Linked DNA regions of Variovorax paradoxus EPS. The protein of the gene in region 1 binds, or shares a complex with, the protein of each later gene. Links are inferred from orthologs where the notes say so. Each region holds a gene or a part of one and is shown on either strand. Other genes may lie near its edges.

Region 1 (4,686 bases):
CCAGCGCCGTTCGGTGCGGCTGGTGCGCCGCGCCGACCAGAGCGCGGGCCTCGAGGCCTTCTTGCTCGCAGGCGACACCAGCGCCGAAGCCTGGATCGCCACGCTGCTGCGGGAAGAACTGCCGGCGCAGAGCTATGGCCGCCTGCTGCTCTCCCCCGGCGCCCGCGCGCCGCTCGCGGTGCAGTCGCGTGGAAAACCGGTGTGCACCTGCTTCAACGTGACCGACCTGGCCATTCAAGGCGAGTTGGGTCGCTGCAGCGGCACGCCCGACGAGCGGCTGGCCGCCCTGCAGGGCACGCTGAAATGCGGCACGAACTGCGGCTCGTGCATTCCGGAGCTCAAACGCATGGTGCGGATAGTGCCGTCCGAAGCCGTGGCGGAGACCCCATGAGCTGCGTGTCTTGCTCCCTCCCCCCGGGGGAGCAACCGTGTCAATACCTACCGAGCAATCGGGTCAGTGCGCCAGGGCTGCTCGGACTTGAGCATGGCGTTGAGAATGACGAGCAGCTTGCGCATGCAGGCGGTGATGGCAACCTTGAAGGGCTTGCCGGCAGCGCGCAGGCGCTCGTACATCGCCTTGATCACGGGGTTGCATCGCGCTGCGCTGAGCGCGGCCATGTACAGCACGCAGCGCACGTCTGCGCGCCCGCCCTGGATGTACCTCTGGCCACGGCGCTTGCCGCTGTCGTCGGCAAACGGGGCGACGCCCGCCAGCGCAGCGATGCGCTTTCTCTCCAGCGTGCCCAGCTCGGGCATGCGGCTGAGCAAGGTGGTGATCGTCACCCGTCCCACGCCCGGCACGCTGTCCAGAAGGTCGTATTTGGGCCGATACAGAGGCGAGTCCTTCAAGCGCCCGTCCAGGTCACGCTCGATCTGCCTGATGCGTGCATCGAGCCACGCGATGTGCTCGCGCACGCTCTTGCGCGCAACCGGCTTGACCGTGGTCAGGCGCGCCTTCTCCTGCGCTCGCATCGCCACCAGTTGCGCGCGCCGGTCCACCAGCTCGGTAAGTTCCTGCTGCGCCTCGTCAGGCAGTGCATGCACCTGCGGGCGCATGCGTTGGGCAAATACCGCGAGCACCTGCGCGTCCAGCTTGTCGGTCTTGGCCAGGATGCCCGCGGCGCGGGCAAAGTCGCGCACCCGCTTCGGATTGACCACCGCCACGGGAACGCCGGCCAGGCACAACTGGCTTGCCAGCGCAGTTTCAAAGCCACCCGTGGCTTCCAGCACCACCAGCGTGGGTCGCAGCCGTTTGAGTTGCTCCACGAGAACGGCACGGGCACCATCCTCGTTGTCCACGCGCAAAGCAAATGCACTGGCTTCACCTGCAGCCAAGGCGGGCACCTGTGCCACGTCCAGCCAGGCCTTGCATACGTCGATACCGATAAAGATTTCGTCGTTCATGACACAGCGCCCTTCCTTGTGTTCGATGCGGTCTCTCAGACCTCACAACCGTTCGGGCTGTCTGTTCACTACGAACCGAGGTCGGCCGGCACGACCCTCGCTCCCCCTCGGTATGACCATGAAGGCCTACCCTGGGTCGATCGGCCTGTGCCGGCCAAGCGCTACTTTGCTACATACAAGGGTCGGGGCGGGGGCAAGCGGCGTACCTATGGAGCGCTCTGCCCGCCCCATCCCAACCTTCCCCCAGAGGGGGAAGGGGCAAAACCAGTGCATAAGCCGACTCGCATTCCGGCATAAGCGTTGCAGGACAATCCGCCTACCCATGGGAATCAGCCAATACATCAAGGAAATCGGCCGCGGCGCGCGAGGCGCCAAGCCGCTCACGCGCGAACAGGCCACCGACCTGTTCGGCCAGGTGCTTGACGGCACCGTCACCGACCTCGAAATCGGCGGCTTCTGCCTCGCGATGCGCATCAAGGGCGAGACGCCCGAAGAGATGGCCGGTTTTCTCGATGCCACGCATGCGCGGCTGCAGCACATTCCCGCCGGCGACCGCCCGCTCATCGTGCTGCCCAGCTACAACGGCGCGCGCAAGCTCCCGGTGCTCACCCCTTTGCTGGCGCTGCTGCTGGCCCGCGAAGGCCTTCCGGTGCTGGTGCATGGCAGCGCCACCGAAACGGCACGCGTGCTCGCCTCGAACGTGCTCGCCGCGCTAGACGTGCCGCCCATGACCGACATCGGGCCCATCGCGAGCGGCACCGTGGGCTTCGCCGCAACCGAACTGCTGAACCCCGCGCTCAAGCGCCTGCTCGACGTGCGCCGCGTCGTCGGCCTGCGCAACCCCGGCCACAGCGTGGTCAAGCTGATGCAGCCCACGGCCGGCCCGGCCGTGGTGGTTGCCAGCTACACGCACCCCGAATACGCCCGCGTCATGGCCGAGACCTTCGAGCTCATGGGCACCACCGCCCTGCTCTCGCGCGGCCTCGAAGGCGAAGTGGTCTCCGACCCGCGCCGCACCGCGCAGATCGACGGCTTCCTCTGCGGCGTGCGCACCGAACTGCAGGCACAGGCCAGCGGCACCGCGACCGAGGTGCCTGGGCTTCCGAAGGAAATCGACGTCGCCACCACGGCCGATTACACGCGGCGCGTATTGAATGGCGAGCTTCCCGTGCCCGAAGCCATCGCCACACAGGTCGGGCACATCAAGCAACTGGCATCCCACGCATGAACAACGCATCCACCCTCATCACCGGCCGCTGCACGCTGGTGGGCGCCGGCCCCGGCGACCCGGAATTGCTGACCATCAAGGCCGTGAAGGCGATCCAGGCCGCCACGGTGCTGCTGGTCGACGACCTCGTGAGCGACGAAATCCTGGCCTATGCCCGCCCCGGCGCGCGCATCGTGCACGTGGGCAAGCGCGGCGGTTGCAAGAGCACGCCTCAGGCCTTCATCGAGCGGCTGATGATCACCGCGGTGCGCGAGGGCGAAACCGTGGTGCGCCTGAAGGGCGGCGACCCGTTCATCTTCGGACGCGGCGGCGAAGAGGTGGAGCACCTGCGCGAAGCCGGCATCGCATGCGCGGTGGTCAACGGCATCACCGCCGGCCTCGCAGCCGTGACCTCGCTGGGCGTGCCGCTCACCCACCGCGACCACGCGCAGGGCGTGGTGTTCGTCACCGGCCACGCCAAGACCGGCGCGGGTGCGCAGGATGACCCGACCGACTGGCGCGCACTCGCCGCGATGGCGCACAACGCGCGCCTCACGCTGGTGATCTACATGGGTGTGGCGGGCGCGGCGCGCATCGAGCGTGAGCTGCTGCAGGGCCTGCCGGGGGACACGCCCGTTGCCGTTGTCCAGCACGCAAGCCTGCCGCACCAGCGCCACATCGCGACCACGCTCGACGGGCTGCAGGCACGCATCGCCGAAGCCGGGCTCGCGAGCCCTGCGGTGATCGTGGTGGGCGACGTGCTGCGCGGACTGGCCGCGGCGGCGCTGCCGGTGAGCGCGGACCGGTTCGGCACCTAGGCGAATGGCGAGCACGACCAACAGCCTGGTGTTCGTGTTCGGCACGCTGAAGGAAGGGTTTCCCAACTTCTCCCGCAACTCGGGCGTTCGCGTGCCGGGGACATATGCCACGGCGCTGGCATTTCCGTTCCATCTGGTCGGTGAACGCTTCTCCCCGTGGATGATGGATTCGCCCGGCCTTGGCCATCACGTTCGGGGGCAGCTCTTCGACATCGACGCGGCCGGGCTGGGGGAAATGGATCTGCTCGAAAGGGTCGGCGAGCCTGATGGCTACGTGCGGCGAAGAATCTCGATCCAGCGGGTCGACGACCTCGCCGCGTGCGAAGTCGAGGCGTTTGTCTATTTGAAACCGCCGCAATTGCTCGAGCCCAGCGAGGTTCGCCTCGGGCCTCTGCAGGAGTACACCGAAGCGCACTCGACGCTGTACAGAAGCCGGAGCGGCGCGCAAAAAAGCTGACTCGCCGGGCAACGGGTCGCATACCAGCCACCGCCTCCCCATCGAGATTTGGTCGGCAGGCTGACCCACGCGGTGCCCTGAGGCGGTGCCTTGGTGGCCGCCCCGTTCCGGGGCCTACGTGGCATGGAGCGTGCTTAGACCGTGCATGCCTGTCTCCAGCCCGTTTTCCGCCCGGCAATGAACGCCGTCGCCCCGCTCCCGCCCGCCGCGGTCGAGATCGTCGCGCTCAGCAAGCGCTACGCCCCCGGCACGCCGGCCGCCGTCGACGCCATCGATCTGCGCATCGCCAGCGGCAGTTATTGCTGCCTGCTGGGGCCCTCAGGCTGCGGCAAGAGCACCACGCTGCGCATGATCGCGGGGCATGAATCGGTCACCAGCGGCGACATCCTCCTGGACAACCGCAACATCACCAACCTGCCCGCCGCCGCGCGCGGCACGGCGATGATGTTCCAGAGCTTCGCGCTGTTCCCGCACCTCTCGGCCACCGACAACGTGGCTTTCAGCCTCAAGATGAAAGGCGTCGGCAAGGCCGAGCGCCAGAAGCGTGCGCGCGACCTGCTGGCGCGCGTCGCGATGGGCCACTTGGCCGAGCGCAAGCCGGGCGAGCTCTCCGGCGGCCAGCAGCAGCGCGTGGCGCTGGCGCGCGCGCTCATCACCGAGCCGCGCGTGCTGCTGCTCGATGAACCGCTGTCGGCGCTGGACCCGTTCCTGCGCATCCAGATGCGCGCCGAACTGCGGCGCTGGCAGAAGGAACTGGGCCTGACCTTCGTGCACGTGACGCACTCGCAGGAAGAAGCCAT
Region 2 (3,803 bases), 870 kb from region 1 along the record:
TGGCGGTGGGGGAGGTGTCGGCGGCGGGGACTGGCAAAGCGGAGGCGCGGGGCGCTGCTGAAGATGAGGGCGGCCCAGGGGCCGGAAGGCGCAAATTATAGGGAGGCCTGCCTGCATGCCGGGGCTCGGCGGAGGCGATGGGTGTTAGCGGCCGCAAACCGCGCTATAATCTTGGGCTCTGCGGAATTCGCCGCGGAGACTCATTTCTAAGAGGTTATACATGTACGCGGTCATAAAAACCGGTGGCAAGCAGTATCGCGTTGCTTCCGGCGAAAAAATTAAAGTAGAACAGATTGCTGCGGACGTAGGCCAGGAAATCGTGATCGACCAGGTTCTGGCTGTCGGAAACGGCGCTGAAATCAAGGTTGGTACGCCCCTGGTGTCCGGCGCAACGGTGACAGTCACGGTACTGTCGCACGGCAAGCACGACAAGGTCGGCATCTTCAAGATGCGCCGTCGCAAGCATTATCAGAAACGTCAAGGCCATCGCCAGCAGTTCACTGAACTGCAAATCGGCGCGATCGCCGCTTAATCCGGCACAGGAGCACATTCCATGGCACAGAAAAAAGGCGGCGGCTCAACGCGAAACGGGCGCGATTCCAAGCCCAAGATGCTCGGCGTGAAGGCCTTCGGCGGCGAACTGATCAGCGCAGGCTCGATCATCGTGCGCCAGCGCGGCACCCAGTTCCACCCCGGCGTGAACGTCGGCGTGGGCAAGGACCACACGCTCTTCGCCCTGGTCGACGGCCACGTGTCGTTCGGTCACAAAGGTGCGCTCAACAAGCACATGGTCAACGTGACTCCCGCGGCGTAAGCCTCGCGTCACTTCGATCAGCCCGAGGCCCCGCTTTGCCGGGGCTTCTTCATTTGTAAACTGGACATCCCATGAAGTTCGTCGACGAAGCCTTCATCGACATCGCTGCCGGCGATGGCGGCAACGGCTGCGTGTCGTTCCGTCATGAGAAGTACAAGGAATTCGGCGGCCCCAACGGCGGCGATGGCGGCCGCGGCGGCCACGTGTTCGCGGTGGCCGACTCGAACCTCAACACCCTGGTCGATTTCCGCTATTCGCGCCGGCACGAAGCCAAGCGCGGCGAGCACGGCATGGGCTCCGACATGTTCGGCGCGGCCGGCGACGACATCACGCTCAAGGTGCCGGTCGGCACGATCATCAGCGACGCCGAAACGGGCGAAGTGCTGTATGAGCTCCTGACCGAAGGCGAAGTCATCACCATTGCCAAGGGCGGCGACGGCGGCTTCGGCAACATGCGCTTCAAGAGTGCCATCAACCGTGCGCCGCGCCAGAAGACGCCCGGCTGGCCCGGTGAAAAGAAAAGCCTGAAGCTCGAACTGAAGGTGCTTGCCGACGTTGGCCTGCTCGGCATGCCGAATGCGGGCAAGTCGACGCTGATCAGCGCCATCTCGAACGCGCGGCCACGCATCGCGGACTATCCCTTCACCACGCTGCATCCGAATCTCGGCGTTGTGCGCGTTGGTCCGGAGCAAAGCTTCGTGGTGGCGGACCTGCCCGGCCTGATCGAGGGTGCATCCGAAGGCGCCGGCCTCGGCCACCTCTTCCTGCGCCATCTCCAGCGCACCCGGCTGCTGCTGCATGTAGTCGACATGGCGCCGTTCGACGACGCCATCGACCCGGTCGCCCAGGCCAAGGCCATCGTGGGCGAGCTGAAAAAGTACGACGCGGCGCTGTACGACAAGCCGCGCTGGCTGGTGCTGAACAAGCTCGACATGGTGCCCGGCGACGAGCGCGCGGCGCTGGTCAAGGATTTCGTCAAGCGCCTGCGTTTCAAGGGCCCGGTGTTCGAGATATCGGCGCTCACGCGCGAGGGCTGCGAGCATCTGGTGCAGGCTGTCTACCAGCAGGTCAAGGCCCAGCAGGTGGCGGAACAGGAGCCGGTCGAGGTCGATCCGCGTTTTGTCCCCCTCCCGCCCGATCCGGCCTGAGTGCGGCATGGCATCGAAATCGATGCCCTTCCTTAGATAGCAGAATCAGCAGCAGCATTTACGACCGCGACACCCCTCAATGACCTCGAATTCCGGATCCACTGCCTTGCGGGATGCCCGCCGTATCGTCGTCAAGGTGGGTTCCAGCCTCGTGACCAACGAGGGGCGCGGTCTCGACGAGGCGGCCATCGGTGAGTGGTGCCGACAGCTCGCGCAACTGGTGCGCGACGGGCGAGAGGTCGTGATGGTGTCCAGCGGCGCCATCGCCGAAGGCATGAAGCGTCTCGGCTGGCGCACCCGCCCCCACGAGATTCATGAACTCCAGGCCGCTGCGGCCGTCGGCCAGATGGGCCTGGCCCAGATGTACGAGACCAAGCTGCGCGAGAACGAAATCGGCAGCGCCCAGGTCCTGCTGACCCACGCCGACCTCGCCGACCGTGAGCGCTACCTCAACGCGCGCTCGACACTCGTCACGCTGCTGCGCCTGGGCGTGGTGCCGGTCATCAACGAGAACGACACCGTCGTCAACGACGAGATCAAGTTCGGCGACAACGATACGCTAGGTGCGCTCGTGGCCAACCTGGTCGAAGCCGATGCGCTGATCATCCTCACGGACCAGAAGGGCCTCTACACGGCCGATCCGCGCAAGGACCCGGACGCGAAGTTCGTGCATGAAGCGGCAGCCGGCGATCCGGCACTCGAGGCCATGGCGGGGGGGGCGGGCTCCAGCATCGGCCGCGGCGGGATGATCACCAAGATCCTTGCGGCCAAGCGCGCGGCCGGTTCGGGCGCATCGACCGTGATCGCGTGGGGCCGCGAGGCCGACGCCTTGCTGCGCCTGACGCGCGGCGAATCGATCGGCACGCTGCTGGTCGCGCAGACGGCCAAGCACCAGGCGCGCAAGCGCTGGATGGCGGATCACCTGCAACTGCGTGGCGCTGTCGTCGTCGATGCAGGCGCCGCCGCCAAGGTGCGCGCCGAAGGCAAGAGCCTGCTGCCCATCGGCATGACTGGCGTGTCGGGCGAGTTTTCGCGCGGCGACGTTATCGCGGTGCGCGATGCAGATGGCGTCGAACTGGCCCGGGGCCTGGCCAACTATTCGAGCGTCGAGGCGCGGCTCTTGTGCCGCAAGCCGTCTGCCGAGTTCGAGCGCCTGCTGGGCTACGTCGCTGAGCCTGAGATGGTCCACCGCGACAACATGGTGCTGATGCCCAGCTGATCGGCAAAGTAAAACGGGGCCCTGAGGCCCCGTTCGTTCATCTCGGCATTGATTTGCTGCTTATTGCAGTTCGCGAATCGGATTGCGAATGTTCTGCACCATGTCCCCGACCGAACTGCGCGGCGCGTTGCCGCGGCAGATTCCTTGGCGGGACAACGCCATCGTGTAGCGCGAGTTCAGGTCGTTGATGCGCTTCCATTCCTGCTTCTTCACTTCCTGCCATGCGCCGCTGTTGTAGCGCGCATAGCTCTTCATCTCGGCAGTCGAGCAACGTACGCCTTCGTAGAAGGCATTGACGGCGCCGCCGCTGCGGTTGCTGGCCACCACCACGTAGCGCACGATGCCATCGGGCGTGATCGTGATCGTTGCCGGATCGATGCCGAACTTAAGGGTCATGTACGGGGGCATCTCGATCGGCAGCAGACGGCTTTCGCTGAAGGCCGGCGGCGGTGGTGCTGCTGTTTCTTCCCATTCCTTGTCCGTCTCGGACCGCTTGGGAGGAGGCGCAGAACCCGCCTGTGCCCAGTCGGGGTTGTCGGTGTCGTACTTGCCGGAGGCGCAGCCGGCGAGGATGCCGAAGCACGCAAGCAGCAGGACGCGCTCAGCGTTGCGTCGGAAAGAA

Evidence for each region. Proteins that work in one complex are often made in the same cells at the same time.
Region 2: the proteins of ybiB (region 1) and cgtA are in contact, whole or in part, in a crystal structure (PDB 8BFT), measured with the Escherichia coli proteins. The link is inferred for Variovorax paradoxus EPS from one-to-one orthologs.

What each region holds. Positions count from the first base shown.
Region 1 is NC_014931.1:4,368,285-4,372,970, forward strand. Bases 754-3,679 are described here. They hold ybiB (DNA-binding protein YbiB), read left to right. Parts: upstream 754-1,726; coding sequence 1,727-2,632; downstream 2,633-3,679. Other genes in these bases: VARPA_RS20190 (IS110 family transposase), read right to left, coding at 754-1,404; cobA (uroporphyrinogen-III C-methyltransferase), read left to right, coding at 2,629-3,429; VARPA_RS20205 (gamma-glutamylcyclotransferase family protein), read left to right, coding at 3,434-3,679. Also shown: VARPA_RS20185 (nitrate reductase), read left to right, coding at 1-391; more of VARPA_RS20190, read right to left, coding at 439-753; more of VARPA_RS20205, read left to right, coding at 3,680-3,886; VARPA_RS20210 (ABC transporter ATP-binding protein), read left to right, coding at 4,064-4,686.
Region 2 is NC_014931.1:5,242,887-5,246,689, reverse strand. Bases 1-2,923 are described here. They hold cgtA (Obg family GTPase CgtA), read left to right. Parts: upstream 1-885; coding sequence 886-1,962; downstream 1,963-2,923. Other genes in these bases: proB (glutamate 5-kinase), read left to right, coding at 2,042-2,923; rpmA (50S ribosomal protein L27), read left to right, coding at 554-814; rplU (50S ribosomal protein L21), read left to right, coding at 221-532; VARPA_RS24095 (polyprenyl synthetase family protein), read right to left, coding at 1-37. Also shown: more of proB, read left to right, coding at 2,924-3,181; VARPA_RS24070 (CNP1-like family protein), read right to left, coding at 3,242-3,803; VARPA_RS24065 (RNA pyrophosphohydrolase), read right to left, coding at 3,783-3,803. UniProt on the Escherichia coli protein: An essential GTPase which binds GTP, GDP and possibly (p)ppGpp with moderate affinity, with high nucleotide exchange rates and a fairly low GTP hydrolysis rate.